Regions from separate parts of the Sporosarcina sp. FSL W7-1349 genome, predicted to be linked through region 1. Evidence: riboswitches for the same ligand, from Rfam matches in the RefSeq annotation. Region 1 holds a riboswitch; the other holds the start of a gene.
What was found. Region 1 has a riboswitch for FMN ahead of MKY41_RS05570 (ECF transporter S component). Riboswitches for the same ligand answer to the same signal wherever they lie in the genome.
Positions count from the first base shown of each region.

Region 1 (16,308 bases):
ACAGGCGGATCAAAGTTATGAATGTGGTTTGTACATAACAAGACGCCGCCTTCTTTCGGGAAATGCTCCCTGCCGATCACTTTAATGCGGAACAATGGATAGAAAAGCGTGCTGACGGCCGCCTTTCCGAAAGGATACAGATTCATCGGACCATCCTCTCTTCCGCCAGCTCCCTGATTTTTTCCACGACATCCCCGATGGTCATCGAGGTGGAGTCGACCAGGATTGCGTCTTCGGCTTGCCGGAGAGGGGATGCTTTCCGTTCACTATCTGCGCGGTCCCGCTCGCTTATATCCGCTTGCAATTGTTCCAAAGAGGTATGGATGCCGCGCCCGTCATTTTCTTTAAAGCGCCGCAACGCCCGCTCTTCTACAGAAGCAGTTAGGAAAATTTTCAATTGCGCATGCGGCAATACATCCGTGCCGATATCCCGGCCATCCATGACCACACCTTTATTGTTCGCCAACTGGCGCTGTTTGTCCACCATCAACAGACGAACAGATGGATGTGCCGCGACTGCCGATACCGCTTTCGTCACTTCTTGGGTACGGATTGCTTCCGATACATCCTCTCCATCCAACAGGACGGCTTGCCCTTTTGCGGATGGAAGCAGGTGGATGTCCGTATGCAGTAACAAGCGCTTCATCGCATCCTCGTCATTTATATCTATGTGATCGGTGAGCGCCTTATGCGTCAACGCGCGATACATCGCTCCTGTATCAATATACGTAAAGCCCAGTTTTTCGGCTGCCATTTTGGCAACGGTGCTCTTCCCCGCACCCGCCGGACCATCAATCGCAATTTGAATGCCATTTACCATATCATCTACCCCCGTAGTCAATTCGAAAACATTGTATCATATCGAAAAGGGAAAAGTCCCGTTCATGCAGACTTTCCCCTTTGTATGAGTCTTGATTGGAATGAAAAACATGTCAATCCCTATCTTACGACTCCCGATTTCTCGTTTGCAATTGCCGCTCGAAACAGAAACGAATGATATATTGCCTGTCGACGGCTTCGATGTCTTCGAATTGAAGGGAGCCGATCGTCCGGCCATTCTTCTCCCAAATACGGACCACTTTTGCAAGCGTCCGGACATATTTGATTTCCTTATCCAAGAAAGGGAGAACGATCGTCAAATTGACTACATCCTCTTCCTTGAACGGGACGTTACGGGGAATATTGAGGGCGATCCCGCCCGCGCTCAAATCTTCCGCGACAAACTGGCTGAAACCTTCCTCCGTTTCAACCGCCACGTCGATTGCGGTGTCTACTCGGACGAATTCGCGCCGCTGAATCTTGTACAGCTGATCGTCTCCCGGATATGACAACTTCAACATCGGGATCCCTTTATTCAACCTACCGCATACTTCCGTCTTGAACGCGTAGGAAATCTTATTTTGGTCGATGAAAGTTACGAGCAATGTAGTCCCATCGATGATAAAGGTGGTCCGGCCCGTTTCGATATGGGTCGGGTAGTCGATCATGACGTGATCTTCCCCGATATCGACCACCTTGCTTTTATACTTTTCGCTGTCTTTCGTATATTCTTTATCGATTACAATGATAGTACCGACTGTCAATAGCATTGCAAACACCCGCCATCCTGAAGTCATCCGAATTCCGTTTCATGGCATCGATTCGAATCGGCCTATACATGACTAAGGTCACAAACCGACATACAATACCATTCCACTATTCCTACTTCCATTATGGCATGTCAGGAGGGAAATTCCAATATGGATTTTGGGTGCCAATGCTAATCCAGCTTCTCGGTTTTGATCACTTCGGCTGTTTCTGTATCGACAACGACGGCATAGGTGCCCGGTATGCCATGCTCAACGGATAGGACAGTCAAATAATGTGCCAGCCGTTGTTCTAGCTGATTATTCTCCACGTAGGCGAGTTCCTTTTTGACTATTTCAACGTCCGAATGGAAAAAAGTGTTCCAATCGATGTCGATAATCGGTTGTCTTGCTGTATTTTCCTTCCGGATATACTCGGAGGCATCCAAGCCGACCACGTTTGCATTATCTTTGGCTACTTTCAAGTGGATAACATCCGAAAAGACCTTCGCGTCATATTCCGGTTCGACCCGGACATAGACAAGATGCCAGACATTGTTATTTTCCCGCGCTTCTTCCTGTACCACATCACGATAACCGGCAGCTTTCAAAAAGCGTTCCGCATTCCGTTGAATATCTTCGAAAGGCTGCTCTTCCCTGCCGAAAGGTCTTTCGGAAAGAAAAGAAAGGACGTGTCCACCCTTTTTCGTAATGTCGATATAGCCAATTGATTCGTCTTCCGCAAAGCGGATATGGTAGAAAGGATAAGGCGACCCCGCCTGGCTTGAGCCCACTTCGACAATTTCATTGGAAACGGAAGGAAATAGTTCTTTGAAGCGCTCCACTGCTTCCTCCCGGGTCACTTCGGCATCCTTCAGATCCCGGAGCTCTTTCTTTTTCTGAGAATCCGATTCGCTCGCCGTCAACGGAAAATCGCTTTCTGTGTATTGCTTCACTGTATTGCCCATTTTCGACCAGTCGTAACCGGATTCCACATTGTTCAGCCGATCCGTCCATCCATCCATCGACAATCTTCCGCTGACCATGCCAGCGGTCGCGACTTCCCATTCATCCGCGAGCTCGCCCAAGTTCTTGGACGCTTGTCTCATCACTTGATGGAATTTTTCAGAATCATGATAACGGTCGCCGTCCTTGGCATAATCGCCCAGACGCCCCAAGTAGTTCATCCATGACGTCGAAAAGCCCGAATCTAACGGCAAAGCAGAGATGGAGCTTTTGATATCGGAGGATAATCGCCAAATATCTTCTCTGGCTTGTGCCGAACCATCCGATTCATTAAATAGTAGCGTCTTCTTGACCGCCGTATCCAGCTCTTCCAATTTTTCCGAGGCATCGGCCATTTTTTTCGCATATTGCCCGCTCAGTGCGAGGGCAAGCTTTTCACTTTCCGTTGTTTTGCCATAGGCATAAATCGAAATGGCTGCGATGGCGTATACTAGAACGAATATTGTTTTTTTCATATGTCGGCAAAATGATTCGTCGGAATTGTAGATTTCCCGCTCATCTTTGCCTGCCTCCTCTCATTGCCGTTGTCATTTCCGTCATCCGGATCACATGCAGAAAACATGCAGCCCGATTTTTTTGATTTGCGGGCGCGACCAGATCCATTTGCTTGTCGCTGTGATCGGGTTGAAATAATAGATGGCATTTTCAGATGGATCCCACCCGTTGATGGCATCCAACACGGCTTCTTTTGCCCGTTCATTCGGCTCCAGCCAGATTTGTCCGTCTGCAACCGCGGTAAAGGCGCCCGGCTGAAAGATGACTCCGCCTACCGTATCAGGGAAATCCGGGTGCTCGATGCGGTTCAAGATGACTGCAGCAACCGCCACTTGTCCCTCATACGGCTCACCCCGGGCTTCCCCGTAAACCGCATTGGCCAGAAGTTTCAGATCCTGGTCGGAATACTTGGCAGGCAACTGGATCGGATCTTTCTTGGCACCGCCTTGGGACACTTGCGAAGATAACGGTTTATTTCCATAATAGGTGAATTGATTGCCCTTCCGTATGTTGTCTTGTACAAACTTCTCATCATACTGGGAAGCAGCCGCCAACTTTTTCTTCGTTTGAGCTCCCGCAATTCCATCGACAGGCAGACCGAATTTCTCCTGGAAATTCCGCAGCGCCCAATAGGTCGAATATCCGAATTTCCCGTCAATGGCTCCATGATAATATCCGATATATTGGAGTCTTGCCTGGAGTTCAATAACGTCGTCTCCGTTCGCGCCCCTTGCCAAGTCCCGTGCGCTAAAAGCATCGATTTGATTTGGAGAAGTGGCATACGCCGTTCCTAGTAAAAGGACGATGGCCACCATCCGGATCACCATTCGTTTCACTTGCATTCCTCCTTTCCCTCAGCTTGCCCAAAGATAGGATTTTTATTTAAAAAAAGAGAGAATCGAACAGCGAAGGGTTCGATTTGCTGTATTTCCGCGCACTCTGCGGAAATTAAGGCACGGCTCTCGAACTGCGAAGGGTTTGCATTCCGCGGAAATTTAGGCACTTTAAAGAAGTCGCACACCTAGACTACCTTCCTTTTCACACTTCAAAATCTACCCAGTCAACCGCTGAATAAATACAAAAAATCCCGCCGAAGCGGGATTAGTCTTGATTAATTTGAGCTTTTCTTCTGAATTGACGCATCGCGAAGATATGCGCATATTTCACCCGGGTCAAGCCGAACCACCAGAGGAACAGCATGAAGGGGATGATCAAATACAGCCAGATGTCGTGAATGAGCAAGATCGTATTATATACACAATGAAGGAAATACGGCGCAAGAAACGCGATGAAAAGCGTCCAACGTTTATTGGACTCGACTGCGAATTTGGCCCTTCCGATATAATACCCCATGACGACCCCGAAAAGCGCGTGGCTCGATACTGGCAGCAAGGCGCGGAGGAAGGCGGTATCCATGCCGAACGTCAGCAAATAGATGATGTTCTCCACCGTGGCAAATCCAAGCGACACACTCGCCCCATACAAAATACCGTCATACGCATCCTCGAACTCCATATGCCGATAGATGGCGATCAATAAGATCAGCCATTTGAAGAATTCTTCCAACCCGCTCGTGAAGACGACAGCCCGGAGGAATTCACTTGAAAATACATGTTCTTCCTCGAAGACATATTGAATGAACAGAATTGGGAACGTCATGATCGCTCCATAGATGAATGTATGAAACAATGTGCGGGACGGTTCTTTGGCAATCTGTTTCCGCAAATAAAAATAGCTGAAGAGCGCCAAACCAGGCGCAATCGCTACAGTGAGCAATATGAACATGGATGGCCCCCTGTCTCAGCCGGCAATCGAACCGCGGCCTACTCGCTTACCGTTAGTTGTTTTTTCGCAATATTCTCCGCGATCAATCCTCCATGAAATCGACCATTCTCGATGAAAATCCGGTTAGCATCGTTTCCGGCTGCGATGACTCCGGCAATATAGAGCCCAGCCACGTTCGTTTCCATTGTTTCTTCATCAAATACGGGACTACCGCTCGTTTCATCAATTTGAATACCGATTTTTCTGAAAAAATCATGGTCCGGATGATAACCGATCATCGCAAAAACCGTATCGTTTTCAATGGTGAACAGTTCATCACCTTTCCGGATCATCACCGAATCCTCGGTGATTTTCTCGACGGTCGCATTGAAATGCATCGTGATCGCTCCATTGCGGACCAAGCTGTCGAATCCTGGTAGGATCCACGGTTTCACGCTTGGGGAATAATCGGATCCGTGGTAGACGACTGTCACATACGCACCTGCCCGTTCCAGTTCCAGTGCCGCATCCACTGCGGAGTTCTTCCCTCCGATGACGACAACATGTTTTTTGAAATAGGGATGTGCTTCTTTGAAATAGTGATGCACTTTCGGAAGGTCCGCCCCTTCCGCCCCCAAGCGGTTCGGATTATCATAATATCCAGTCGCGATGACGACATGCCTTGCCTCGTATTCCGCCTTGTCGGAAACTATGCGGAAACGCTCCTTTTCTTTTATGACGTCCAACACCTTTTCATGACTGTTGATTTCCAAATCCTTCAACATTGCGACCTGCCGGTAATAAACAAGTGCATCATTGCGTCTCGGTTTTTCCGCCGCCGTGATGAACGGGATATCACCGATTGATAATTTGATACTGGAGCTGAAAAAAGTCTGATGGGTCGGATAATGGTAGATCGCATTCACGATCGTCCCCTTTTCGATGATCAGGACTTCCAACCCTTTATTCTTTAATTCGATAGCCGCCGACAGACCGCATGGCCCGCCACCGACGACGATTGCATCTTTCTCTATCATTTTTTACATTGCACTCCTTCACTGCAAATCCCCATACTTGATCTTGATGACATGGCATTCTGGATCGGCACCCAATCGGAAGGGCACCGTGGACGTGCCATATCCGTTGCTGATCAATTTTGCCCGCCCGCCTTCCAGCCAAAACTTCCCTTTATCTTGGATGCCGAGCTTGCCAAGACGGATTTGGCCGCCATGGGTATGGCCCGCCAACATTACACAAGGCTGGAATTGTCGCTCCACCTTGCGGAATACGGACGGTGTATGAGTGACTAAAATACTATATTTTCCTCTATCAATATAACGTAGAGTGGAATCAATATCGACTTTTCGGCTCGACGGATCATCCGTCCCGCAAATCATCCAATCCGGATGGCCTGGTACGGATGCTGCCCGATTCTCCAAAATGACGCAGCCATGACGAGCCAAAATATCGCGAATCAGCGGCTCCCCCACTTCCCGATCATTGTTTCCCCATACGAAGAAAAGCGGGCCCAGTTCGGAAAGCCGTTTAACATTCTCATCGATCCGACGGGGCGGCACTCCTCTTTCCGCCAAATCCCCGCCGAGGATGACAAGATCGAACTTCCCGGCTTCCCGTAATTGGAGGAGAAGTTTCTCATCGATTTCCCTGCGGTGAATATCCGAAATGAAAAAGACCGATAATTCGTCCTTCCCATTGCGGGAATCGTTGACAGTCATTTCATGGTACATGACATTTCTCCGCTTGGCATTTACGTACATATAAGTTAGGAAACCGACCATAAGAGAAAAGAATGCCCCAACTATCTTGCTCCCCGTAACGATGCACCACCTTTATTATTCAGCAAATTGTTTCTAAAACGCGTGCAAAAAGGCAAAGTGTGCACTTTGCCTTTATAATTTCTGTTCTATATCACGGAATGATCAGTTTTTGTCCTACTTGGATATTATTCGACGACAGGCCGTTGGCGCGCCGGATTTTCTCCAAATTCGCATCCGAGCCTGAGCCGTAATAATTTACAGCAATCCGGTACAATGTTTCACTCGCCGCGACAACATGTGTTTTACCGGTGGACTGAGGCTGTTCCGGTTTAGGGTCCGCTTTCGGCTTTTCTGCTGGCTGCTCCGGTTTCGGAGGTGTCGGTTTCGTTTCCGGCTGCGGTGTGGAAGCCGGCTCTTTTACTGCCTCAACCGGTTTTGCCGGTTCGTTTGAGGTACTTCCTGTTTTTTCCGCTAATGTTTGCTCATCAGGATCGGACTTTTCCGCGGCTGCATCCTTGCTTTGCGGTTCCGAATTATCGATTTCAATCCGTACGCCGGAATCCTCCACCTGGGCGGATGTTTTATCGTCCGGTGAATAAAAATCGGAGATGACATACACTAAAATTCCGACCGGAATGAGAGTGAAAAGACCAAGGATGACATTGAGCAAGAGATGATTGGATTTCCTTTTTGGATTCCTTTTTGTGCGATGTAATTCGACACGGGATGGCAAACGTCCAGAATCATCCTCTTCCTCCAGGCTAATTTCCTTCCGATGTTCTTCGAATTCAGCTTTGAAATCATCTTTATCCATGTTACATTCTCCTATCCCGTCGTGCTGTTCCTCTTATTATGACGAATTCTGGTGGAAAAATCAATCACTCGCCGCACCTCACCTCTTTCGCAAGCTGGGCCATTTCGGTGTTTTTCATCTCAAGCGGACATTTTCCGACATATTCTGAAATTCCCGGATAGAATCAGTAGGGAATCCGGCCTGTCACCCTAGCAGTTTGGCAAGTCTTTCCTCCCATCCCATCCACTCTTGTCTCGTCTCTTCCCTTGTGCAGTCCCGAATCCAGTCATCCTCTTCGATTCCACAAACAGAACAGCAGGACTTCGGTTTCATTTCACATGTTTCGTCGAAAAATGACAACAGTTCTTCACGAATGCACCGACCGGAATGCAGCAAGTGAATCATTTTCTTCAGTTCCGCTACCTTTTCCCCGCGCAACGCTTCCATCCGGGCATTGACCTCTTCCACCGGCCATTGTTCCAAATAAAAATCAATCACCCGTTTTCCCGTATCGCTGAATCCTGCCCGATTCGCAGCATCTTCCGGTGCCATGCCTTCTGAAATCAGTTGCGAATAGAGGCGCACCTCACTAGGACGCGGCAGATCTTCTTCAATGATAAACCGGATTTTCTGTCCATCCTCTTCCGAATAGAGCAATGTTGCCGCCGATTCCTTGCCGTCACGGCCGGCGCGCCCTACTTCCTGGATATAGCCCGAAATGGATTGCGGTAAATGATCATGGATGACTTGTCGGATATCCTCTTTATGTATACCCATTCCGAAGGCATTTGTCGCACAAATCCAATCCAATTCTCCATTTATGAACTGTTCTTGGATGAAAGCCCGATCTTCCGCTTCTTTTCCTGCGTGATAGGATGCGATTGTCCGGTTCGTATCCTTCAGTTCAAGCGCGAGTTCATCGGCCCGTTTCCGGGAGGCGACGTAGATGATTCCGGGGCCGACCGTCTCCCGAAGTCGCTTCCGCAACCATCCCGTTTTTTCCAATTCCGAATTCAACACGGCAAGCGAGTAGGAGATGTTTGGACGGTCGATGGACTGCCGAATGATTTCAGGCTCCTGCAGATGCAAATACTGGTCAATGTCCTTCGTTACCTGCCGATTCGCCGTAGCCGTCAAAGCTAGAATCGGCGGACGGTTTCGAAGGCTGTCGAAAAAATGACCCAATCGTAAATAATCAGGACGAAAATCAAACCCCCACTGGGAAATGCAATGAACTTCGTCTATCGCAATGCAGCACAACGTGAGTTCACGAAGCTTCCTTCTTACATAAGGCTGGGTGAGCATTTCCGGGGATAGAAAGATAAATTTATACATATGCAGCTGGTCAATAATTCGCTTTTTATCGGAAAAGGAAAGAAACGAATTTAATGCCACAACCCGCTTTTCCCCGTTCTTCTTCATAATCGCCACTTGGTCCTCCATGAGAGCGACGAGAGGTGAAATGATCAGGACCGTTCCTTCGTTTACATAGGCAGGCAGCTGATAGCAAAGCGATTTCCCCATGCCGGTCGGCAGAATTGCGATCGTATCCTTCCCGTCCACGATATGTCGGATGACGTCTTCCTGACCGGGCCGAAACCTTTCATACCCGAAATGGGCTTTAAGTGCTTTCCGTAAATCCATCTGCTTCCCTCCCCGTCCGCGCGCCTAAGATGAGACGCAATTGAAAATAGGTCAATGAGTCAAACTCCATCTTTAACGGTCGGAGCCGTTTCGTCCCCAGTTCTTTCGCCTTCTCAATCACTTCGTCGACTACTCCTTCCTGGACGAATTGAACTAAGGGGAAAGAGGGATCATTGATGGCCATCTCCACGAAATGGTCTTCGATCGTGCTCATTTTCAATCGGCGTGCTGCCGCAATCTCCTCCATTTTCATACCACTGTCGAACATCCGCTTCGTTTCTCGGGATGAATCAGTTAAATAGGAAGTCACTTTGACATTTTCAGCCATAAAATGTAGGAGAGGCAGATCCGACGATGATTCGATCACCCGCAAAATCCGATGCAAGCCCTCTATGAACAAAAGGTGGACATCGAAAGGATCCAATTGAAACCGTTCCCCCAACTGGTCCCACGTCCAGCCGCTCAACCGATAGCCTGCCAGCCGATGGATGAAAATAGCCTTTTGGCGATCATCCATTCCGCTGCGCCGCAAGACTTGCTTCAACTCATCTTTAAGCCGCCCGGCAAAGGCAGGATCCTGGATGGCGGGCTTGGCAAGGAGCCGCCTGACATGATGCTGGATGTCCCGGTCTTTTTGAACAGGCAAGAAGGATGGCTGCCCAGCCCGGAAATGGGATAAGGTCTGAACGGTCAGCGAGAGCCTTCCGAAAAAAATCATCTCTCTTCCTTGGTAGTCCATCCCGCTGAAATGGAAATCAGGCAAACGTTCCGCCGCTTCCCGTCCTTTCGCACTCAACGAGATGAGCGACTCAGGGGATGCCGAGACGAGACCATCTTGTTTCAGGACTTCCACCGCCTTTTCAAATTGCCCGGCCGGCAACTTCGGCAAGAGACCGAAAAAACTCTTCACCCCATAATACTTTACATCTTGTAATGTTTGGCCCGAGCGCTTGCCCCGCAACAGATGGAAACTGGCAGCTATCGTACGCTCGCCATCCATCTTGCATAGGATCCCGAGTAGAAGCATCGGTAGATTCAATGATTCATCCCCCCTTTCACCAAGCGTAGTTGGATTCTATTGTATTTCTATCATTTACCTTTTCAGACAATTGATGAAAACATAAAGCCTCTTCGGATTAGCCAATTTGCGGACGCTAGGATTTGATTGTTGAAAACTAGCGGCAACATCATTAGAATAGAATGAGAACTAAATCGTTTTTTGTAGAAAAGAGGAGAGAAAGACTATGTCAAAAAAATATACCATCGTCGATCAGGACACATGCATCGCATGTGGAGCATGTGGTGCCGCTGCTCCGGATATTTATGACTACGACGATGAAGGGATCGCTTACGTTATCCTTGATGATAACACGGGTACTATGGCGGTTCCAGAAGAATTGATGGATGATTTGGAAGATGCGTTCGACGGTTGTCCGACCGACTCGATCAAAATGGCGGATGAACCATTCGATGGCGATCCATTAAAATATGAATGATGATAAAAACCGCGTCCCTGCAAATGGGACGCGGTTTTATTTTTATATCGTTACGCAGACAGCTGCGCTTTTTGTTGGATGATCCATCTCTCCATACTTTTGAATAGTAATAGAGAAACAGCAAGAAGCATGATGCCTTTGATCAGGTTGAAAGGCAAAATCCCTAGGACGATCATGGAGTAAAGTGCATCTCCGGACATGACCGGCATGTTAAGGAAATACGTGTACATCGGCAAGAAGAGGGCGTAGTTTAATACGCTCATACCAACGGCCATTGTGACAGTCCCGGCGATTAAACCGGCAGCCAGCCCTTTCGTACTTTGGAATCTCTTGAAAATCCAGTAAATTGGCATGATGAAGAGGATTCCAGTCGTAAAGTTGGCGATTTCGCCGACAGGCACGCCTGTAGGACTTCCTGACATGAACCAGTGCATGATGTTTTTGATCAATTCGACTGCGATTCCGCCAACCGGCCCCATTGTCATAACTGCAAGGACAGCCGGAATTTCACCAAAGTCGATTTTCAAGAATGCCGGCAAAGCAGGCAGCGGGAAGTTGAATTGCATCAGAATTGTACCGATACTTCCCAGAATTGCGATGAGAATCATCTTGCGTAATTTGTTGTTCTTCATTGTTTCCTCTCTCCTTTTGCGATTCACTTCAAAAGAGGAAAGGTCGCCCAGCTTGTCATTCACGAAAAACTCCCTAAAGCAATACGCTCCAGGGAGTTGAAAGGCATACTTAAGAAACATGGTCTCGGAACCTAGTGAACAGTCAGTCGGCTGCATAATTGCAATGACTTTGCAGGGCAAACAACTTATAGCTTACCCTCTGTTCCTGGATCCACCGAATTCCAGCTTAAATAAGCGCCCTTTTTTGTGAAGTACACAAAAACAGGACTGCACCTTCACCTTCTCCCATCCAGACTATACTGTCGGCTCCGGAATCTCACCGGAATCAGCTGTTACGCTCGCGGGCTAAGAAATTACTTTCCATTTCCGCCGGTCGGGAATTACACCCTGCCCCGAAGATGAATCAATATTCTTTTACAATTCTCATTATATACGAACCTTCTTGTTTTGTAAACAATAAAGTTTACCTACGTAAGTAAATAGTTTTATTTATATAAAACAAACTAAAGAAACTGAAATTACCAAACCGTCGCTTTCCGTTACAGGCGGACGCTTTCCGCGGGCACGGCTTCAGCCAATCGAACAGCGTAGGGTTCGATTTGCCTTAATTTCTGCGCACTTTGCAGAAATTAAGGCATCCTGTGCTGCCAAACGCTACGCTTTTTGGCGCAAAAGCCGTTCTTCGTGACGGCTTTCGCTACGCTCCTGCGGGGTCTTCAGCTCGTGCTGTTCCCGCTGGAGTCGCCGCCTTCCACTCCAAGCAACTGGAGTCACGAAGTACAAATCATTTGTTCGTTCTATATAGTAGCAGAAATCCCCCTGCATGCCAAAAAAATAGGGGCTATCCGTCTGTCCGGACAGCCCCCTGTTTATGATCCATCGTATTTCATTCCGGCAACAGCATCGGATTGACGCCGGCCGGTTCGGGTAAAACTTCGGTCAGATCGTACTTGGAATAGTGATCTTGCACTGTATGATTGAGTTTGACCACCATATCATAATTATTCGCCGTCAACATGAAGCCCTCAATCAAGTCCGTGGCGGCATCGGGTTCCATCCCTTCCAAGTCCAACGGCTCCTTGAACGAAATCGTCACGATTCCTTTCGTGACTTCTATATCATAATCGACGGTTTCAGGAACAATTACGTCGACCAAATCATTCGGGGATTCCTTCATTGCTTGCAATGCGCTTTCCACATCATCGAACGGGATGCCGCCGCTCGGCACAAGATACGTGGCCCCTGTTGGCATCGAGTATTTATAATACGGAAGCGGGCGCTTCCCGGCTGTCAAAGGAATCGGCTCTTTCGTCCCTACTTGGTCAAAAGTGGCTGGATTTCCCTTTTCATCGATCGTATTTAGCCGCTGATGATCGGTAAACGTTTCAATCACTGTATTGTTATACACTTCTAATGCGGAGGAAGACATGTCATATCCATGATCCGGCGGCACTTGGTGATTGATATCATCGACTGCATCAATGATCCCGCCGATATACGGATGATAATCATCGAATCCAAGCTCTTCTTCCGGAATCTCCGAAGCATATCGATTGTATATTCTGACGCTATCCTGTTCGCCGCCCGGAAAGTCTTGGGCAAAGCGCTCTTCAGAAATCAAAAACGTGATAGGGATGACATGGGCCTCATGTGTTAACCCAATTCGGAATGGATGGTAACCCGCCAATTCATCGGCCAACACAATATGGCTTTGGGCCGCCATGTCGAGTGAAGAGATGGCAGCGGACTCTGCCTGCTCCGAGCTGGAGGCGTCCATCGCCTTCTCCTGCGAGTTGTCCTCAAATGTTCTCATCTTCATATTTTGCGACTCAGCTGCCTCGTCGTTCATCGCCCCCTCTTCATTGCGGAGCATGGATGGGATGAGTAAACTAAGAACGAGAACAGCTGCAACGGTTACTACCGCGGGCATCCATTTAACGAGAGACTTTCGACGGTTCGGGAGGGACCTTTCGCTATGCTGCAATCTTTCATCTTTCCGTAAACGATCCAGGATTTCAGACTTGGAACGTTGATCTTGGACATCCGGCATGCTGTCCAGCAACTTTTCAATCTTGCCTTCATCCCATTTCTCTTCAGTCATTCGGTCTCCTCCCTTCTGCCGAACGGGCATGTAATTTCTTTTGCAACGCCTTGATGGCACGATGCTGTGTTGTTTTCACTTTCCCTTCCGTCCAGCCGAGCGCTTCGGCCGTCTCTGCTATGGATAAGTCTTGAAAATACCGCATGACGACAACCATTTTCTGATCGCCTGTGCATGTGTCCAACGCTTGCAGCAGCTCCTTCATCTCATCATTCAGTGAGACGAGTTCATCTGGGAGGATGCCAGTGGATACGAGCTCGCTCTTTTCCCAGTCGAACTTATCGAATAAATGCTTTCTTCGGACAGCGGATTTCCTAAAATGATCGATTGCCACATTTTTCGCTATCGAAAAAAGCCAAGTCTTTTCAGAACTTTTCCCTTCAAATCCGGCATATGCCCTAAGTACCCTCACATATACCTCATGCATCAGATCCTCGGCTTGATCACGGTCGCCCGTCAAATAGATGAGGAATTTGAACACATCGTGATGGTATTCATCATAAAGCCGGTGGAAAACGGAGTCGTTCATCCAATCCCCCCGTTCAATGGATTAGTCGTTTATCAATTAAAAATGTTACATTCTTTTCAACGGCAGACGGCAAGTGAATACTGTCCCTTTTTCATCTCCGCGCCGTGCCGAAATGGCTCCGCCGTGGGAATCGATAATATTTTTAGCAATTGCCAGGCCAAGACCCGTCCCGCCTTTTTTCCGGGTTCTCGCCTTGTCCGCCTTGTAAAACCGTTCAAATATGAAAGGCAAATCCTCTTCCGGTATTCCGATTCCCGTATCGGATACTGTGATTTCAACCGCATCCGTCTTTTTAGCAATGCCGAGATCGACATTTCCGCCTTCGGGAGTGTGCCGGACCGCATTGTCGATCAAGTTCGTGAATACCTGCTCTAGCCGATCCGCATCGACGTGGAGGATGATATCGTCCTCTTCCGGATATTGGAAAGTCAATTCAACATGGGCATCCCGTGCAATTTGCGAGAACTTATGCAGGACCCTGCCTAGGAACGGAATCATTGGGACATCTTCTTCATACAGTCGCATATTGCCGGATTCCATCCGGGCCAAATCGAGCAGGTCGGTGACGAGGCGTCCCATCCTCATCGACTCATCATGGATAATCTGAATCATCTCGTTGCGCTCTTCTTCATTTGCAATGACATCGTCCAGTATTGCTTCACTATACCCTTGCAGCATGGAAATCGGCGTCCTCAGTTCGTGGGATACGTTAGCGATGAAATCGGAACGCAGTTTATCCAATTTATGCTGTTCGGTCATGTCCCGAAAGACGACAACCGCGCCGCGGATGCTGTCTCCGCTATACAATGGACTGAGGGAGATCATATAAAATCGACCGCCGAGCTCCAATTCATCTTCCACTTCTTCTGCAAAGGTAACGACATGATCGAGCATATGGACGACTTCCGGTGGAATGGTATCATCCATTTTATCGTTTTTTGCGTACCAATTTTGAAGCATCCGCTCTGCTTGCGGATTGCGTAGCAAGATGGTGGCATCCCGATTGAACGTGATGACAGCGTCGGTCATCGATGTCAAAATGCTCGACAGCTGCTCTTTTTCCTGATTGATCAATTCCACATGGTATTTCAGCTGCCTCCCCATCTGGTTGAACGCAGTTGCCAGCTGGCCGATTTCATCATTTTGAAAAACCGGAATCCGCGTGTCGAAATTCCCTTTCGCCAGCTCTCCCGCCGCCTGCCGCAGCCCCCGCAACGGCGATGTAATGCGGGTCGACAGGAAAAACGCAAAAAAGGTCGTCAGGACAAACGCAATCAGTGCAGATAACAGGACGATATGTGTCGTCCGCTGGGTCGTTCGATGAACTGCATCCATGTTCTGGTAAATGATGACCGAACCGACTTGATCCTGTCCATCTTCAAAAGGAAATCCTAGAACAAAATATTGTTCCATCACATTCGTCTCTGAATTGGAAGGAAGAATCATCTCCTTCAACACGGGTTCTTTCACTTCTTCGTCAAGGGAGTACAAAGTGCGGTCTTCCAATATTTTCTTCTCGATTGGTTCCGTATTCAGCCCCGAATGGAAACTGTACTTCAATTCTCCACTCGGACTGACGATCATGGCACTTTTTTCATCATCAAGAATATCATGGATGATCATTTGCATGGAAGATTCGCTATCATGGTCCACTACGATTTTGGCAATCGTCGATGCTTCTCGCCACAACGAATCCTCCGCCTGCTTCGCATGGAAATTACTCAGGAATTCCAGAAGCAGGACAGTGACGATGAAGAGGACAAAGGAAACGAGAAGCAATATGGTGGCCCATAGCTTCCCGACGATTGAGTTCCATATTCTATTCATTGAACACGCTCCTTTACACTGTTTTATAGCTAAACCGCTGTTCTAATGCTTTTTTTATCAATATGTACCCGTATAATTTCACCAATTGGCACTTTATTAGTTACGAAAGAACCCTTCGCACTTTTGAGCCCGATTCTTTTGATTGTCCGTATTCAGTATACCTGATAACGCCCGACCATTCCGCATTTTTCTATAATTAAAGTCTATCTTCCTATGATGGCAATAAAAAAGAGGGGCAAAAGCTAAAAACGGCTCACGCAAGGTGAGCCGCTTTAAAACCTATATCCCATTTTAGAACCGTCAACGGTTTCATTATTCTTGCGGGACCTCGAACTTATATCCGACTCCCCATACTGTCACAATCATTTTAGCCGCCTGATCGGAGACGCGGCTCAATTTTTCACGCAACCGTTTGACGTGGGTGTCAACGGTCCGTAGATCACCGAAAAACTCATAGTGCCAGACTTCTTTCAATAGTTGTTCCCGATCGAACACTTTATCCGGAGATTTCGCCAGGAAATAGAGAAGTTCGTATTCCTTCGGCGTCAGGTTCACCTCTTTCCCTTCCGCAGTCACGCGGTGTGCATCGTGGTCGATCGTCAATTGCGGGAAGACGACCAAGTCTTTCGATGCAGACGAAGCGACAGCGCCCGGGAAG
Region 1 covers NZ_JBBOOK010000001.1:1,100,334-1,116,641, forward strand. The annotation lists gene MKY41_RS05510 (lysophospholipid acyltransferase family protein) at 1-146, opposite strand, end outside; gene cmk ((d)CMP kinase) at 143-820, opposite strand; gene MKY41_RS05520 (flagellar brake protein) at 945-1,616, opposite strand; gene MKY41_RS05525 (PepSY1/2 domain-containing protein) at 1,760-3,046, opposite strand; gene sleB (spore cortex-lytic enzyme) at 3,137-3,928, opposite strand; gene prsW (glutamic-type intramembrane protease PrsW) at 4,188-4,871, opposite strand; gene MKY41_RS05540 (YpdA family putative bacillithiol disulfide reductase) at 4,910-5,887, opposite strand; gene MKY41_RS05545 (metallophosphoesterase) at 5,906-6,598, opposite strand; gene MKY41_RS05550 (LysM peptidoglycan-binding domain-containing protein) at 6,780-7,442, opposite strand; gene MKY41_RS05555 (RecQ family ATP-dependent DNA helicase) at 7,626-9,065, opposite strand; gene MKY41_RS05560 (helix-turn-helix domain-containing protein) at 9,043-10,104, opposite strand; gene MKY41_RS05565 (ferredoxin) at 10,310-10,561, shown strand; gene MKY41_RS05570 (ECF transporter S component) at 10,612-11,193, opposite strand; FMN riboswitch at 11,467-11,597, opposite strand; gene MKY41_RS05575 (hypothetical protein) at 11,878-12,105, shown strand; gene MKY41_RS05580 (hypothetical protein) at 12,080-13,294, opposite strand; gene sigX (RNA polymerase sigma factor SigX) at 13,287-13,823, opposite strand; gene MKY41_RS05590 (ATP-binding protein) at 13,869-15,650, opposite strand; gene MKY41_RS05595 (response regulator transcription factor) at 15,963-16,308, opposite strand, start outside.

Region 2 (16,308 bases), 1.0 Mb from region 1:
GGGGCAGCACATCGTTTCTCTGAATTTGTGCATACTCATATGGAGGCGGGGAATTTGAAAGTATCAAAAGGGTTAGATGTGTTATTGATGGCATTTGTTGTATATTTGGCAGTTGTACGCTTCCGGGAAGGGATGATGGGAAGCGGTACTTTATTCACCGTGTTGGCGATCGTTTACTTGGCCACATTCATTGTGAGAATAAAAAATGAGAGAAGACAGACTGGCGACAAGTGAGTGTCTGCTGCGTAGCCAGCTTGCAATGGTTGTTCCCTTTTCATGTTTGTTGTAGTATAATATTTGAATGGCAATTTTTGAAATGAGGAATACTAAATGAAAAAATCGATATATGGATTGACGCTTGATCAATTGACCGAGTGGCTTGTAGAGCATGGACAGAAAAAATTCCGGGCCGCTCAAGTGTGGGATTGGCTTTATAAAAAGCGCATTACGGATTTTGCGGATATGAAAAACATCAATAAAGACTGCATCCAATTGTTGGACGAGCATTTTGTCATTGAGACGCTGGAATTGGCTGTCAAACAGGAGTCGGCTGACGGAACGATCAAGTTTCTATTTAAAATGCAGGATGGCAACTTGATTGAAACAGTTCTGATGACATTCCCGTATGGCCATTCCGTTTGTGTTACGACACAAGTCGGCTGCAACATTGGCTGCAGTTTCTGCGCGAGCGGTTTATTGAAGAAGAATCGCGATCTGGATGCCGGGGAAATCGTTGGACAGATCATGAAAGTTCAGCAGCATCTTGACACCAAAGATAACGACGAACGCGTCAGCCATATCGTCGTCATGGGAATCGGTGAACCGTTTGATAACTATACGAACCTGATGAATTTCCTTCGGGTCGTTAACGATCAAAAAGGACTTTCCATCGGGGCTCGTCATATCACCGTTTCAACGAGCGGTCTGACGCCGAAAATTCGGGAGTTCGCGAATGAAAACATCCAGATCAATCTGGCCGTTTCGCTGCACGCGCCGAATAATGACTTGCGCACTCGCATCATGAAGATCAACAAAGCCTACCCGATCGAGAAGCTCATGGAAGCAATCGATTATTATTTAGAAACAACGAATCGGCGGATCACATTCGAATACATCCTGCTGCAAGACGTCAATGATCATGTCGCGGAAGCCCAGCAATTGGCCAAGCTGTTGGAGAACAAGCGTCATCTGTCGTATGTCAACCTGATTCCCTATAACCCGGTCGACGAACACGGGCAATACAAGCGCAGTAAACCGGAAGCAATTAAAGCGTTTTACGAAACGTTGAAGAAGAAAGGGATTAACTGCGGCGTCCGGCTGGAGCAAGGCACCGACATCGACGCGGCATGCGGCCAGTTGAGAAGTAAGCAAATTAAGAAAGAAAAAGTGAAATAATATCGTTTCTGGGCGTTTTAACAAATTGAACCCGTGGATGAGCTCTGAATTGTATCGGAGTTTGTCCACGGGTTTTTCGTGTGGTGTCGGTTCCGGGAATTGTCATGGGAAAATGCGAACTGTCATGGCAATTTCCAAAACTGTAAGGGCAATCAAGGAAACTGTCATGTCCCGCCGAAACTGTCATGGCAAAATCTCGAACTGTCATGGCAATTCCCGGAACTGTAAGGGCAATCGAAGGAATTGTCATGCCTCGCTGAAACTGTTATGGCAAAACCCCGGACTGTCATGGCAATTCTCCAAACTGTAAGGGCAACCGAGGAAACTGTCATGGCTCGTAGAAACTGTCATGGCAAAACCTCGAACTGTCATGGCGATTCCCGAAACTGTGAGGGCAATCGAGGAAACTGTCATGGCTCGTAGAAACTGTCATGGCAAACGTCCGAACTGTCATGGCGATTCCCAGAACTGTGAGGGCAATCGAGGAAACTGTCATGGCAAACGTCCGAACTATCATGGCAAATCCCCAAACTGTCATGGCCATTTCATGAACTGTAAGGGCAATGGCGCAAACTGTCCTGTCTCGCTCCAACCGTCATGTGAAAAGTCTAAATTATAAAGACATTCGAGCAAACTCGCATCCACTTTTCTCCCGCATCGACCATATAGAAAACTTCCCCAACCGACTTAATTTCCAAACAAAAAACTGTAGCCAAACCCGTCAAGATTTCTCGAGTCTGTCTACAGTCTAAGCAAACTGACTGTAAATGGTCGGCCGCTTTTTATTTCGCCTGTCGCATAAATATGATTCCGAATTGGATTAGCAATGCCAGTCCGAATCCAAATGAACTGATGATGAATAAATCCAGAATTCCTATCGATTCACTGAAATCTCCCGAGCCCATGAGGAAGCTGCGGAAAAATTGAAGAAACCCGAGAACAAGGGCTCCCATGAAAATCCGGAATGCAATCGTTAGCTTATAAAAGAGCATGACACTCGCCAGCACCCCGACCGTCAAGCTGAAAATGCTGAAAGTAGCATAGTTCTTCCAGATCAGGTCGTGGCCTCCGATCGTCCGCACCCCTAAAATTAGAAGAACAAAAGAAGTCAATGCCGTGAAAAAACCGATTTTCCATAATCTGCTGTCCATCCATAACCCCCGCTTTCCCTTCCTATCATACTGAAAAAAGGGGAGATTTGCGAGCCGTTGGAAAATAGGGGGGTATCTCTGGATCAATTGGCTTGGGCTGAATAATCGATGATGACCTTATTACATGTTTCGCATAAATACGCATTGACATGGTTGATTGAGAAGCGGTTCTGGCCGGAGAGAAGGACGGCCCCTTTATGGAAGTTCGGCTCAACACTCCATTTTGACACTTTTGGCACCCAAGCGAGCCGGTTTCCGCAGTGAATATAGCCTCTTTTCATGCCATTTCCGCAAACCGCACAATTTTCCTCATTCAAAGCGTTCCCTCCTTATGTAATGTTCTGCCGCCTGTGGGTCACATGCAAAAAAGGGCTCCCTCTGCGGAAGCCCCATATTCATCATTTTTTCGCAATCAACACAAGCTTCCCTTGGTCGAGCTCTTTTTCAGCATCTGCCGCTTCCTGTTCGGTCAAGCCGGCCGCTTCCATTTTGCTGCGTAATTCGTCGCCTCGGGAAGAAAACATGTTTTTCATGCTATCGAGAAAGCCTTGTTCCGACATGCCGACTTTCTCGGTGTCCAGTGCTTCCGTAATATCGTCGCCCCGTTTTTTATCATGGGCAAAAATATAAATATCATCGTGGGTGTAGCCTTGTGTCACCAAGTTTTCGATTTCCTGCTTTGCTTGTACTGCATTTTCTACAGTTTTTTTAACAGTCATGTAAAAATCCCTCCAATGGTAGTTGCTATTTCTTCTATACCAACAATGGATGGATTTTAAACAATCCCTATCCCGATTTTGTAATGTTCAGAAGGAGGTAAAGCCGGATTTCAATTGTTCGAATAGATCCATGAAACTGGACGGATCCTCGACGACCGTGAAGGTGAAGACACCTTGAATTGTATGCAGATAAAATAGGCCGGTGCCTCCCGAAAAAGGGCGGTAAGACAGATCGAGCACCTCTCTCAAATGAAATGTATTTTTGCCGGTTGCAATGGCCTGTCGGGTTAAGGTGACGTGATGACTGGACCGGATAAACGTCTGCTCATGCCAGACGGTCTTCCGGTCCACAATCGTATATTCGATTTTGGATAAGATCGGATCCATGACAGCCCTCCTTCAGGTGTATGTCCACTATACAAAAATGGAGAGCATAGTATCAAGTAAAACCGGTTCATGAATCCAACCGGGTCAAACGTTCCATATCTTTCAGCAAGTCCTCCCGATAGGAGTCATCCGCAAAATTGTATTCTTTCAACAACCGCCCATTCGGATCAATCAAATAAAAATTCGTTCCATGAATGACCTGATTCGAAGATTTCGGCTTTTGGACAATGGTTTGGAACTGTTCCAGAGCAAATTTTTCAATCTCTTTCTGCGAATACCCGGTCAGCAGATGCCAATTCGATTCATTTTCCGTAAAGTGCTGGATGTATTTTTTTAGTACTTTGGGAGAATCTACATCCGGATCGACCGTGAAGGTGACGAATTGTATATCCAGGCTATTTTCTTCGGCCATCTTTTGCAAGGAGGCCATCTCCATTGTCATCGGAGGGCAGACCGTTTCACAATTGGTAAAGATGAAATTCGCTACCCAAATATGCCCTTGTAATTCATCTGTACCGAACGATCGACCATCCTGGTCCGTGAATGAAAATGGGGCAAGTTCTCTGCCGGGAGCCATTTCGGAACCGCAACCCGCCATAAGTAGAAGAGTGGACAGCAATAATAAAGGATGCAATAGCCGTTGACTCACCTTATTTCACCCCTTCCTCATCCGCGTTCATACCAGGCAAATGAATTGTGATTGTCGTCCCGCTGTCGGGACTGCTCGCAATCTGTAACGAGCCTCCATGTAAACGGACGATTTCCTTAACGATGGAAAGGCCTAAACCGGTTCCGCCAGTTGTCCGATTCCGCGCTTTATCCGTCCGAAAGAAACGCTCCCCGATCCTTTCGATATCTTCTTCATCAATGACGGTTCCGCCATTTGTCACTTGGAACACGATAGAATCGGCCTCTTCCTTCAAAGTGACCGAAATCCTGCCGCCATCGAGCGAATATTTGATGGCATTGTCCAACGTATTGTAAAACACTTGTTGAAGTCGTTTCGGATCGCCTGACAAGATCGGATCCTCTTCCAAATGCAAATCGAGAAGAAGCTTTTTTTCCTTGAGATGGATGCTGAATAAATCCAGCGTATCATACAATAACTGAGCGACAGCAATCGGCTGCCAATCGATCGTATAAAGATCTTGCTGCAAATGATTGAGATCGGCCAAATCATAGATCAATTTGTTCAGCCTCTCAGTTTCTTTCTCCATCGTCTGCAAATAACTTTCGGCTTCCTCCGGGAAGGAATAGATTTTCTCCTTCAACGCATGCGTATAGCCGGAAATGTAAGTCAAAGGGGTCCGCAATTCATGCACGATATTCGAAGTAAATTCCTTTTTTCGTTCTTCCTGCTCTTCCAAGGACAGACTCATCGTATTGAAAGCTTTCGTCAGTTGGCCGATTTCATCATCCCGCTCCGCCTCGATCCGGTTGGAGTAGTTCCCTTGGGACACCTCGTAGGAAAGTTGTTGTAAGTCCTTCAAAGGCTTGAAAAGGGAGTGCCATGCCCGATTGACAACTAGGAACAGGACGAAAAAGAATAAGGAACCGACAATGATGAGTAAGGGGATGCTCTCCCGGAAAACGTCCTGGATTGCGGCAAGCGGTACATAAATATAAATGAAACCGATGAGGCCGTCTTCTCCCTTGATCGGAAAAATGGCACCCAAAATGTCCCGGTTCAACTCCTCCACATACCCTTTTTTCTCGACATAGGTCCCTCTTTCCAATTGAGCGCGGTCTTCCTCATCCACCAACGTTTCATAATTGATCTTGTAGGGGAAGTAGGAGGAGAGCTCCTCTAAATTATCCACTACAATAATTTCATATTCCGAGACGATGTTATACCATCGGATCTTGTCAATGATCTCGTCACTTAATTCCCCGTAGTGATAATGGGATGCTGTCCGTTTCCCTTGGTAGATGATCGACTCTTCAATACTGTCCAAATAGAGCTCCGAGTAAAGATAATGAATGAAAAAGAAGGAGAATAAGATAGTGAATCCGATGCTCGTCAGAAGGACGATCAGTATTTTCTTGCTCAATGTCAGGCTTTTCATCATTACACCTCGAACTTGTAACCGACTCCCCAAACCGTTTCGATCATTTGTCCGTCATCCCCCATCTTCAGGCGTAATGTCTTAATATGGGTATCGACGGTCCGTTCGCTGCTTTGATGCTCATCGCCCCAGACAAGATGGAGCAATTGTTCCCGCGAATAGACGCGGCCTTTGTTGCTGGCTAGAAGATGCAGAACCCCGAATTCTTTCAGAGTCAACGTGAGCGGTTTGCCGTTCAAGGTGACTGTGTGGGATGTCTGATTGATGACAAGTGGCCCAGCTCGTAAAACATCTTCGGATTGACGTTGCTGATATGTCCGGCGTAGGACGGATTCCACGCGTGCCAACAGTTCGCCAGGGAGGAAAGGTTTCACGATATAATCATCCCCTCCCAATTTCAGCCCTTGGATTTTATCCCATTCTTCGCCTTTCGCAGATAGGAAGATGATGGGGACGGTAGAAATCTGTTTAACTTCCTTGGCAAAGGTGAAACCATCCATATAGGGCATCATGACATCCACCATACATAGATGGGGCTCTTCCTTTTCAACGAGAGATAAGGCCTGGATCCCGTCCGACGCTTCAAGGACCGCATAGCCTTCTTTTTCAAGGAAGGTCCGGATCAGTTTCCTCATCTGCTCTTCATCGTCTATGATTAAGATTGTCGTTTGCTTCATCTGCCATACCTCATTTCTATCGCAGTTCTTTTACCTTTAGTGTCTAATACATTTGTGAAAACTATATGAAATTCGATTCTTCACCAATAGTTCGCAACTTTCTTTTATAATCATACTGAAGTTACCGATTTACGGGAAGAAAAATGGTATAGGAGGAAGACGGATGAAACGGATTATAGGATGGTTATTGATCGGAATGACCCTTGCAGTATTGGCCGCTTGCGGGAAAAATGAAGAACCGGAAGTGAGCACCGAACCGGAAGAGATTTTACCGATAGCGGTCGAGTTGACCGTGACAGAGCAAGTGGAGACCGGAGAAACGGTGAAGATGGAAGCGCTTGTGACGCAAGGGGAAGAAAAAGTGGAAGATGCGGATAAAGTGGTGTTTGAAGTGTGGGAAGAAGGCAAAAAGGATGACAGTGTCATGATGGATTCGACGAATGCGAAAGAGGGGCTGTACACTGCCGAAACGACATTCGACCATGACGGCCTATTCCACATCCAAGTCCACGTGGATGCAAGGGGCATGCACACGATGCCGAAAAAAGAAGTGACAGTCGGTGACGGTGGCAACTATGAGGCGGTTCAAGAAGAGGAAGATGGACATGAGCACGGCCATGCGGATGGGTTTTCCATGCATTTCGTGAAACCGGAAGCTGTCGCGGCGGAGGAAGAGCAAGAATTGATGGTCCACCTCCAAATGGACGGCCATCCATTGGACCAAGCAAACGTCCGCTATGAAATTTGGAATGAAGGAAACGAAAATGAAAAAGATTGGGTGGACGCAGAAGAGACCCAGGCTGGCGAGTACACAGCGACACATACTTTTGCAGAACCGGGCACTTTCCATATCCAAATCCATGTAGAAAATGAAGACGGGCTGCATGAACACGAAGAACATACTGTTGAAGTGAAATAAAGGGAGAACCTTCTGACCTAAAATGTCAGAGGGTTTTTTAGATTCACCAGTCCATCCTGCCTAGCATTTCCAAAACCATATCATTTCTTTACAACCTCTTTACAAAGGCTCAATAATCCTATTTTAAAATTGAGTATATATTCCTGGAGGGTGGTTTTTGGATTGAGGAAATGGATGCAGAAATTAAAGGGAATGCGGGTCGTTCGTTTGAAAAGGCTGCCAGCTATCACAAAGGCGAAGTGGTCATTCAAATACCGTCTCATGACGGCCATCTCCTCCATTTTACTTGTGTCGACAACATGTATCGGATTCGTTACATATGAGAAATCAAAAGAAAATACGATCGATCTCGTTTCCTCCCGCTTGGAAAGGGAAGTCCATATTATTAATGATTTGGCCAAAACGTTGATGCTTGCCCATGTTGGGGATCGCGATCGATTTATGAGTGAGCTGGAAGCGGTCGTCAAGCGCCAGCATGTTTCGTTGATTCAATCCGGCTATCACGCGGATATGTTTTATTTGGAAGGGGAAAAGCTGACCCCTTTTTCAATAAGTAAAAGCCGGGATTTGCCAATTTCCCCGTCCGTTTTGAAGAAGATCAAGGAAGAACGCAAAGGGGTACTTCATGAAACAATTGGCGGCGAGCCCTATACGATGAGCTTTTTTGAAATCCAGGAATTAGGCGGGGAGTACATCATTGCCATCCCGGATCGCGATTACTTGGCCGCTACACAGCAAATGGCGGTTTTCGTCTTTGTGACCATTATCATATCTCTCCTGCTAGGGATCCTATTGATCTCATGGATCATCCGGAATATGACGAATCCGATGATTCAACTGCAGCAGAAGATGCGCATTGTAAGGGAAGGGGATTTGCGGGTGGATTTGACTGCGAAATCCAATATCCCCGAAATCCGTTCGTTGAATAAAAGTTTTCATATGATGATTGCGAGCATGTCGCAAATGTTGGCGGGGGTGCAAGAAACGAGCACCCGACTTTTAAGTACGGGCGAGCATTTACAAGAAAATTCAACTGTTCTGTTGGATAAAAACGAACTCGTGAAAGAAATCGTTTCTGAATTGGGAACCGTAGCGAATGAGACAGTGTCGGTGTCTGCTCAGCAACAACAGGCGTTTCTTCATATGAAGGAATCATTGCATGGCCTTTTCGGAGAGATGGAAGACGTTTCCCGCTTGTCGGCAAGGACGGAGCAGGTCGCCAATACGGGAGAAACGTCGGTTGCAGCGGCTGCCGATTCCATGCAGCTCTTTTTTGACAGCATGCGCCAAGTCGTGCAGACGATCGGGGAGCTTCAAGAGAAGTGTGAATCCGTCGACCAAATCGTCAACTTGATCGCGCATTTGACGGATCAGACACGGATGCTTGCGCTGAACGCAAAAATCGAAGCGACGCGTGCGGGAAATGCGGGTGCTGGTTTTTTAGTCGTGGCCAATGAAGTGCAGCGACTGGCGGAACAGTCGAATGTCGCCACCGAGAAGATCAAAGGCATGCTGATTGGCATGGAACAGAGCGTCCACGATTCGGCTTCGAATGTGGAAACGATGCAAGAAAAAGGGGGGATCTTCCAACTCGTCACGATGGAAAATGGGCAACACTTCCATGAGGCTGCTGTCCAGATTAGAACTTTAAATGAAAAGCTGTTGATCATGTCTGATCATCTGCATTCATTGGAAACGGCAGTCCCATTGCTCGAAAATGCGACCGTCCAAGTGGAACAAGTTTCCCTGAAAAATAAAGAGAATGCCGTTCGAATGCTGCATTCTTTCCAAGAACAGCATGAGGCAATGGTGCAAGTGGAAAAGGCGGGGCTGGATTTGGCCGCATTATCTGACACGCTCCGTTCCAACGCGGAATTCTTCCAAGTACCCGAACCGCAACAGGAGAAAGAGGATGTTGAAATGGCAGGTTCAATACCGGTGCCTGCCGAGGTAGTGTGAACCAATAGAAAAACGGCGGACAAGCTTTGGCTCGTCTGCCGTTTTTTATCATTTATCTTGATTTTTATCAATTGGAACAAGGTCAAAGATTTCATGATCTTCGAACGCATCGACCAATCGATCGAGCCAATCATAATAGTCCCGCATGTATTCAAGCTTCGCTATATCCTTCTCCACGCTTTTCCGCAGATCGTCATCAATCGATTCGTCCTGCAACAGTTCGCCCAATTCTTTCAATGATCGCCTGACTGCAACGGAATGGAGTGAAATGGCCCTCCTCCATTTTATCGAAAAAAGATCAATGAAACTTTGATACCAATCATCTTTCACTTGGTACAGGTCTTTTCGGACGCCCCGTTTCCAGGCGCGTTCCACCAATTTTAAATCGGAAAGAGCTCGTACGGATGTGCTCATGCTAGTTTTGCTCATGCCGAGCATTTCGGTCATTTCATCTAGAGTCAATGGTTCATCATGAAAATACATGGCACCGTATTGTCTACCGGATGAAGGTGTCAGACCGTAGAGATGAATATTTTCGGCAATGGTTTCAATGATCCGTTCCCGGGCTTTATCAAGTTTTTCCCTACCGTCCATAAAGCGTTACCTCCACTGTTATCGCTGCAATCTAGCGTATTATAGTTTCCCAAAAAAATCAATTTATATTTATTATGGTTCGTACAGTTTTTACCGTACAAACAATTCATTCGGAAATTACGGTTGTATTTCAAATTGATTACATCTATAATTGATTAGGTTCGCAGGTTTACAAAAGGTAAGGAGTGTACAAATGAGTGACCAGAGTCTTGTCAAAAAGATACAAGTGAAAAAGATAACGAAAATCTTCGGTAAAAACACGAAGCGTGCTGCCCGAATGCTGAAGGAACAAAAGAGCAAACGGGAGATCTTGCAAGCGACCGGGGCGACGGTCGGGGTCAATGATGCGTCCTTCGATATTTACGAAGGGGAAATCTTTGTCATCATGGGACTGTCCGGGAGCGGAAAATCGACATTGGTCCGAATGCTGAACCGGCTGATCGATCCGACAATGGGAGAAATTCTGCTGGACGGCGAAGACATCGTCAAGATGAACAAAGAACAGCTCCGGGAAGTAAGGCGGAATAAAATCGGCATGGTCTTTCAAAATTTTGCCCTCTTTCCGCATAAAACAATCCTGGAAAATACGGAATACGGTTTGGAGATCAAGGGAGTGTCCAAAGAGGAACGTCGGGAGAAGGCTTTGGAATCATTGAAACTTGTCGGCCTTGCAGGCTATGAGGATCAATTTCCGAAACAATTGAGCGGCGGGATGCAGCAGCGTGTCGGTTTGGCGAGAGCCCTTGCCAACGGTCCGGATATTTTATTGATGGATGAAGCGTTCAGTGCGCTCGATCCGTTGATCCGCAAAGATATGCAGGATGAATTGCTGCAGCTTCACCATGATATGGGGAAAACAATCATCTTCATTACCCACGATCTTGATGAGGCGCTTCGAATCGGGGACCGCATCGCATTGATGAAAGATGGGGAAGTCGTCCAAGTCGGGACGCCAGAAGAGATTCTGATGAGCCCATCCAACGAGTATGTGGAACGTTTCGTTGAAGACGTCGACTTGTCCAAAGTGTTGACGGCGGGCCATATTATGAAAAAAGCGGACACGGTGCAAATTGATCGGGGGCCACGGGTTGCGTTGCGACTTATGAAGCGTCTCCGCATTTCATCCATTTACGTCGTAGACTCCGGTAACCGCTTACTGGGTGCGGTTACTGCACAGGACGCGGTGCAAGCAGTGGAAACAGGAAAAACATTGGAAGATGTTTTAATTTCCGATTTCCCGATGATTCCAGCAGATACGGTTTTGACAGATCTATTCGATATCGTTTCGACGGCTATCATCCCGGTTGCAGTCATAGACGAGAAAAGGAAATTGGAAGGGATTATCATTCGTGGTGCACTGATTGGAGCGCTGTCAGGTGACAATCAGTTTATCAATAATAACGGCACGATCGATTCGGCTGAGCAAGCGAACGGGGAGGTGAATGGAAATGAATGAATTATTACCTCGATTGCCTTTTGCCGATTGGATCGATAACGGCATTGATTGGCTCGTTTCGACGTTCGGCTCTGTGTTTGATGGAGTCGCCGATTTTTTGGCGGGGATTGTGGAAGGGTCAGTAGAGTGGCTGAACATGGTGCCATCGATTCTACTCGCTGTTCTATTCTCCTTGCTGGCGTGGTTTTTATCGACACGCCGCATCGCGATATTCACTTTGGTCGGCCTGTTGTTCATCGATTACTTAGGTTACTGGTATCCGATGTTGCAAATGCTGGCGCTTGTATTGACATCCGTGTTCTTCGCACTCATCATCGGGATTCCGATCGGTGTTTGGGGTTCGCAAAAGACGGCGGTCCGGAATGTGGTCAATCCGGTTTTGGACCTCATGCAAACGATGCCAGCATTCGTTTATTTATTGCCAGCGATCTTCTTTTTCAATATCGGCGTCGTACCCGGCGTCGTGGCATCGGTCATCTTCTCGATGCCGCCAACGATCCGCTTGACAATGCTGGGCATCCAGCAAGTGCCGAAGGATTTGATTGAAGCGACCGAAGCGTATGGATCGACAACATGGCAACGGTTGAGCAAAGTGCAGATTCCGCTCGCCAAACCGACAATCATGGCGGGGGTCAATCAAAGCATCATGCTGTCATTATCCATGGTAGTCATCGCCTCCATGGTAGGTGCACCAGGGCTTGGGGAGGAAGTCTACCGGGCCGTGACACAATTGAAAACAGGTGTTGGGTTTGAAACCGGGTTATCCATTGTCATCGTGGCAATTATTTTGGATCGGATCACCCAACATGCAGGTAAGAAGAAAAAGGGAGGACTCACAGAATGACTTTAACTAAAAAGGTACTTGGATTAGGAACAGCCGCGCTGTTGGCACTTGGCTTGGCAGCTTGCGGCAGTGATGATAAGGGCAATAATGAATCGAGCAGCGATCCGGAAAATACTTCGGGCAGCAGTTCGGTCGGTGAATCCGTAAAGTACAAAATTACCGGAATTGACCCAGGAGCAGGCATCATGCAGGCAACGGAACAAGCAATCGAGGAATACGACCTCAAAGACTGGGATGTCACATCCGGGTCCAGTGCGGCTATGACGGCTGCCTTAAAAAAAGCGTATGACAAAGAAGAGCCGATCATCGTAACAGGTTGGACTCCACACTGGAAATTCGCGAAATTTGATTTGAAATATTTAGAGGATCCAAAAGGCGTGTACGGCGGGGAAGAACAAATCCGTACAATCGCTCGCCTTGGATTGAAAGAGGATATGCCGGAAGCTTACCAAATTCTGTCCAACTTCAAATGGGCGGAGGAGGACATGGGAGCAGTGATGGTAGCGATCCAGGAAGGCGAAAAAGAAGCAGAAGCTGCTCAAAACTGGATTGATGCGAATGAAGATAAAGTAGCGGAATGGACAGAAGGCGTCGAAAAAGTGGACGGCGATAAAATCACTCTGGCCTATGTTGCATGGGATAGTGAAATCGCGAGCCATAACGTCATGAAGTTGGTTCTAGAGGACATGGGGTACAATGTAACATTGACCCAAGTCGAAGCCGGTCCACTTTGGACAGCGGTATCCGACGGTAGCGCGGACGCATCCTTAGCGGCTTGGCTGCCATTGACGCACAAAACATACGCTGATAAATTCGAAGGCAAGTACGAAGAACTCGGCACTCATCTGGAAGGCGTCAGAATCGGATTGGTCGTACCGACATATATGGACATCGACTCCATTGAAGACCTAAAAGAATAAATTTCAAATGGGCCCGGACTGCGGAAAAAGCAGTCCGGGTTATTTTTGTGGGAAGAAAGAGTGTAAGGCAAGCGAGGGGGGGGCAAGGAAATAGTGTGGGATTGCAAGGAATCCGGTGCTGGGTGCAAGCGACTAAGTGTCGAGTGCAAGAAAGATAAGATCTGGCAGCGATTGAAGGGCCTACGCAAGTAATCGGTAGTTGAGTGCAATCAAATACGGTTGGAGTGCAAGAAACCTGGTGCTTAGTGCAAGCAACTTAGCAATGGGTGCAAGAAACCGGCATTCAACCATTTTTTCCTGAAGAATGCTATAGCGCCTTTCACACGGTTATGGGTCAAAACTCCTGGTTCGGGAATAAAATATTGAAAGTGACGATTAAAATTGAGATTGTGACGGATAAATCAATAAAAGTGACGAATAAGTGAGCAAAAGTGACGAATAAAACTATGAACTTGACGGTAAAATTTCGAATTGGCAGAGTGTATGCGAGTTTTCCAGACAGGTGTGCCAGCCCCAGTTCAAGGTGTGGGAGTTTGCCGTGAGGGTATGCCAGTTCACTGGAGATATGCGAGTTTCCCCCGCAGGTGTACTATTCCCAGTTCTAGGTGTGCGTGTTCGCCATGAGGGTGCACCAGTTCACTAGGGATATGCGAGTTTTCCCAAAAGGTCTGCCCAAAAGGTATCTGAATTCACCCTAAGCCTATTTCTACACAAACTTCCGCCCCATTACCAGAAACCCACCCGGAACTAGCTCTTTTCCACTATTTCCTCCTTTGCATTTTGATTAACAGAAACGGATATGGTACCGTTAGTAATGTACATACAATTCAAACGCTTCGGGGCAAGGTGAAATTCCTTACCGGCGGTGATCGAGCAATGGCTCGTCAGTCCGTGACCCGTCCTTCCTCCTTGGAAGGCGGTGGAGCTGGTGAAACTCCGGCACCGACAGTAACAGTCTGGATGGGAGAAGCGATTTGGGTTGACGTACAATGCCCGATCCGTTCTGCCCTTTTCAATCATTGAAAGGGGGAATGTACATGGATCCGGAATGTAGAATGAACTGTGCTCATGACCTAGTGCGGACCGCGGAAGGTCAACTCTTGCCGAATCCGTTCGTCGATGCCGTCCGTGTGCAAAATGGACAAAACATCGACGCGAGTACGGATTTGCCGCAAGCGGAAGTTTCTGCTTTCGCGAAAGCAGACGCGGATTTCATTAGTGACCATTCGTATGACACGCCGCAACTTTGTGTCTATCTAGGCAAAACGCCGCTATACAAGGATCCATTTATTCAAAACGGGATCCGTCGCGTCTTTATGGCATCCGTCAAACCGTGTCCTTCCGTTAACGGGAAGGAAATCGGGCTTTTTCGGGATGCCGGAATGGAAGTCGTCACCGGTATAGTACAAGAAGAGGCAGAGCAGTTGAACCGGGCATTTATTCACTACATCACATATGGTAATCCGAACGTCACCATGAAAGTCGCCGTCACCCTCGATGGCCGCCTTTCCACGCGTATTGGGGACAGCAAATGGACCACATTGGAAGCTTCACGGACCGATGTCCATTACCTCCGCCATACCCATAATGCGATTTTGGTTGACGTGGAAACCGTACTTCATGAAATTCCTTTCCTCACCACCCGTTTGCCCCATGGTGGAAAGTATCCTATCTGTATTTTGTTCGATCGGCATCTCAGGACGCCGGGGACAGCCTATGTCGGAAGCGACAGTGCTGTCCAAATCATCATTTTCACACTGGACCCCCAGTTTCGAAAGGAGGGGACTGTTCCGTGTTCACTGGTATCGTAGAAGAGATCGGCACCGTATCATCCGTTCAACAAGGGCCGCATTCATTGAAACTGGCTATCCGTTGCCACAAAGTGCTTGAAGACGTCAAGAAAGGCGATAGTATTGCGGTGAACGGAGTCTGTCTGACCGTTTCGGATTTTTCGGCCGATCAGTTTACGGCGGATGTTATGCCCGAAACTGTGAAATCGACAACTCTTCACACACTTCGCACTGGCAGCCGATTGAATTTAGAGCGCGCCATGGCAGCCAATGGCCGGTTCGGCGGTCATTTTGTCAGCGGCCATGTAGATGGCACTGGTGAAATTATCCGTATCCGAAGACATGATAATGCCATCTATATGGAAATCGCCATTCCTCCCGAGTTGTCGGTTTATTTGATTCCGAAAGGCTCGGTGACCGTGGATGGCACGTCATTGACCATCTTCGAAGTGACGGAAAATGGGTTTGTCATTTCTCTCATTCCGGTTACTCAGGAAGACTCTATCGTTGGCGCAAAAAAAGCAGGAGAACAAGTGAATGTTGAATGTGACATGCTCGCGAAATATATGGAGAAGCTATTAGCAAAAAAAGAGGAGAAAGCTGTCGGCGGCGTAACAATGGAAACATTGGCCGCAAACGGTTTTCTCAGTTAAAGGAGGTCTTTTACTTTGTTCGCAACAATTGAAAAGGCGATTGACGAGCTCAAAAAAGGAAAACCGATCATCGTAGTGGATGACGAAGACCGTGAAAATGAAGGGGATTTCGTGGCGCTTGGCCAGTTTGCCACACCGGAGATTATCAATTTCATGGCGACGGAAGGAAGAGGTTTGATTTGTGTTCCGATTGAAGGGGAGAAAGCCAATCAGCTTGACCTTCCTCTCATGACGGACCGGAACAGTGATGCGCACGGTACGGCATTCACCGTCAGCATCGATCATGCGAAATGCCACACCGGCATCTCGGCATTTGAACGATCGGAAACCATTTTTGCCATGCTCGATGCACAGGCGGTTCCTTCTGATTTCAGAAGACCGGGCCATATTTTCCCGTTGATTGCCAAGCCGGGCGGCGTTTTAAAACGGGCGGGACATACCGAGGCGGCAGTGGATCTGGCGAAACTCGCAGGTGCGGAACCGGTCGGCGTCATTTGTGAAATTATGAATGAAGACGGAACGATGGCGAGACGCCCTGATTTGAATCTCATTGCAGAACGATTTGATCTTGTCATTCTGACGATTCAGGACTTGATTGCTTATCGAAGAAGTCGTGAGAAGCTGGTCGAATGTGTGGTGGAAGTCCAACTTCCGACCGATTTCGGCCAGTTCACTGCTGTCACGTATATTGAAAAATTGACAGGACGTGAACATATTGCCCTAGTGAAAGGTGAAATCGGGAACGGGGAAGATGTTCTTGTCCGGGTCCATTCGGAAT
Region 2 covers NZ_JBBOOK010000001.1:77,175-93,482, forward strand. The annotation lists gene MKY41_RS00405 (hypothetical protein) at 55-234, shown strand; gene rlmN (23S rRNA (adenine(2503)-C(2))-methyltransferase RlmN) at 331-1,395, shown strand; gene MKY41_RS00415 (hypothetical protein) at 1,745-2,014, shown strand; gene MKY41_RS00420 (hypothetical protein) at 2,178-2,546, opposite strand; gene MKY41_RS00425 (PF20097 family protein) at 2,630-2,863, opposite strand; gene MKY41_RS00430 (general stress protein) at 2,945-3,265, opposite strand; gene MKY41_RS00435 (hypothetical protein) at 3,353-3,652, opposite strand; gene MKY41_RS00440 (SCO family protein) at 3,720-4,250, opposite strand; gene MKY41_RS00445 (sensor histidine kinase) at 4,303-5,718, opposite strand; gene MKY41_RS00450 (response regulator transcription factor) at 5,721-6,395, opposite strand; gene MKY41_RS00455 (FixH family protein) at 6,559-7,314, shown strand; gene MKY41_RS00460 (methyl-accepting chemotaxis protein) at 7,477-9,273, shown strand; gene MKY41_RS00465 (GbsR/MarR family transcriptional regulator) at 9,322-9,867, opposite strand; gene MKY41_RS00470 (quaternary amine ABC transporter ATP-binding protein) at 10,061-11,323, shown strand; gene MKY41_RS00475 (ABC transporter permease) at 11,316-12,167, shown strand; gene MKY41_RS00480 (glycine betaine ABC transporter substrate-binding protein) at 12,164-13,087, shown strand; FMN riboswitch at 13,916-14,063, shown strand; gene MKY41_RS00485 (bifunctional diaminohydroxyphosphoribosylaminopyrimidine deaminase/5-amino-6-(5-phosphoribosylamino)uracil reductase RibD) at 14,125-14,898, shown strand; gene ribE (riboflavin synthase) at 14,880-15,530, shown strand; gene MKY41_RS00495 (bifunctional 3,4-dihydroxy-2-butanone-4-phosphate synthase/GTP cyclohydrolase II) at 15,546-16,308, shown strand, end outside.
Region 2: linked by a shared signal. The riboswitch ahead of MKY41_RS00485 (bifunctional diaminohydroxyphosphoribosylaminopyrimidine deaminase/5-amino-6-(5-phosphoribosylamino)uracil reductase RibD) and the one ahead of MKY41_RS05570 (ECF transporter S component) in region 1 are both predicted to bind FMN.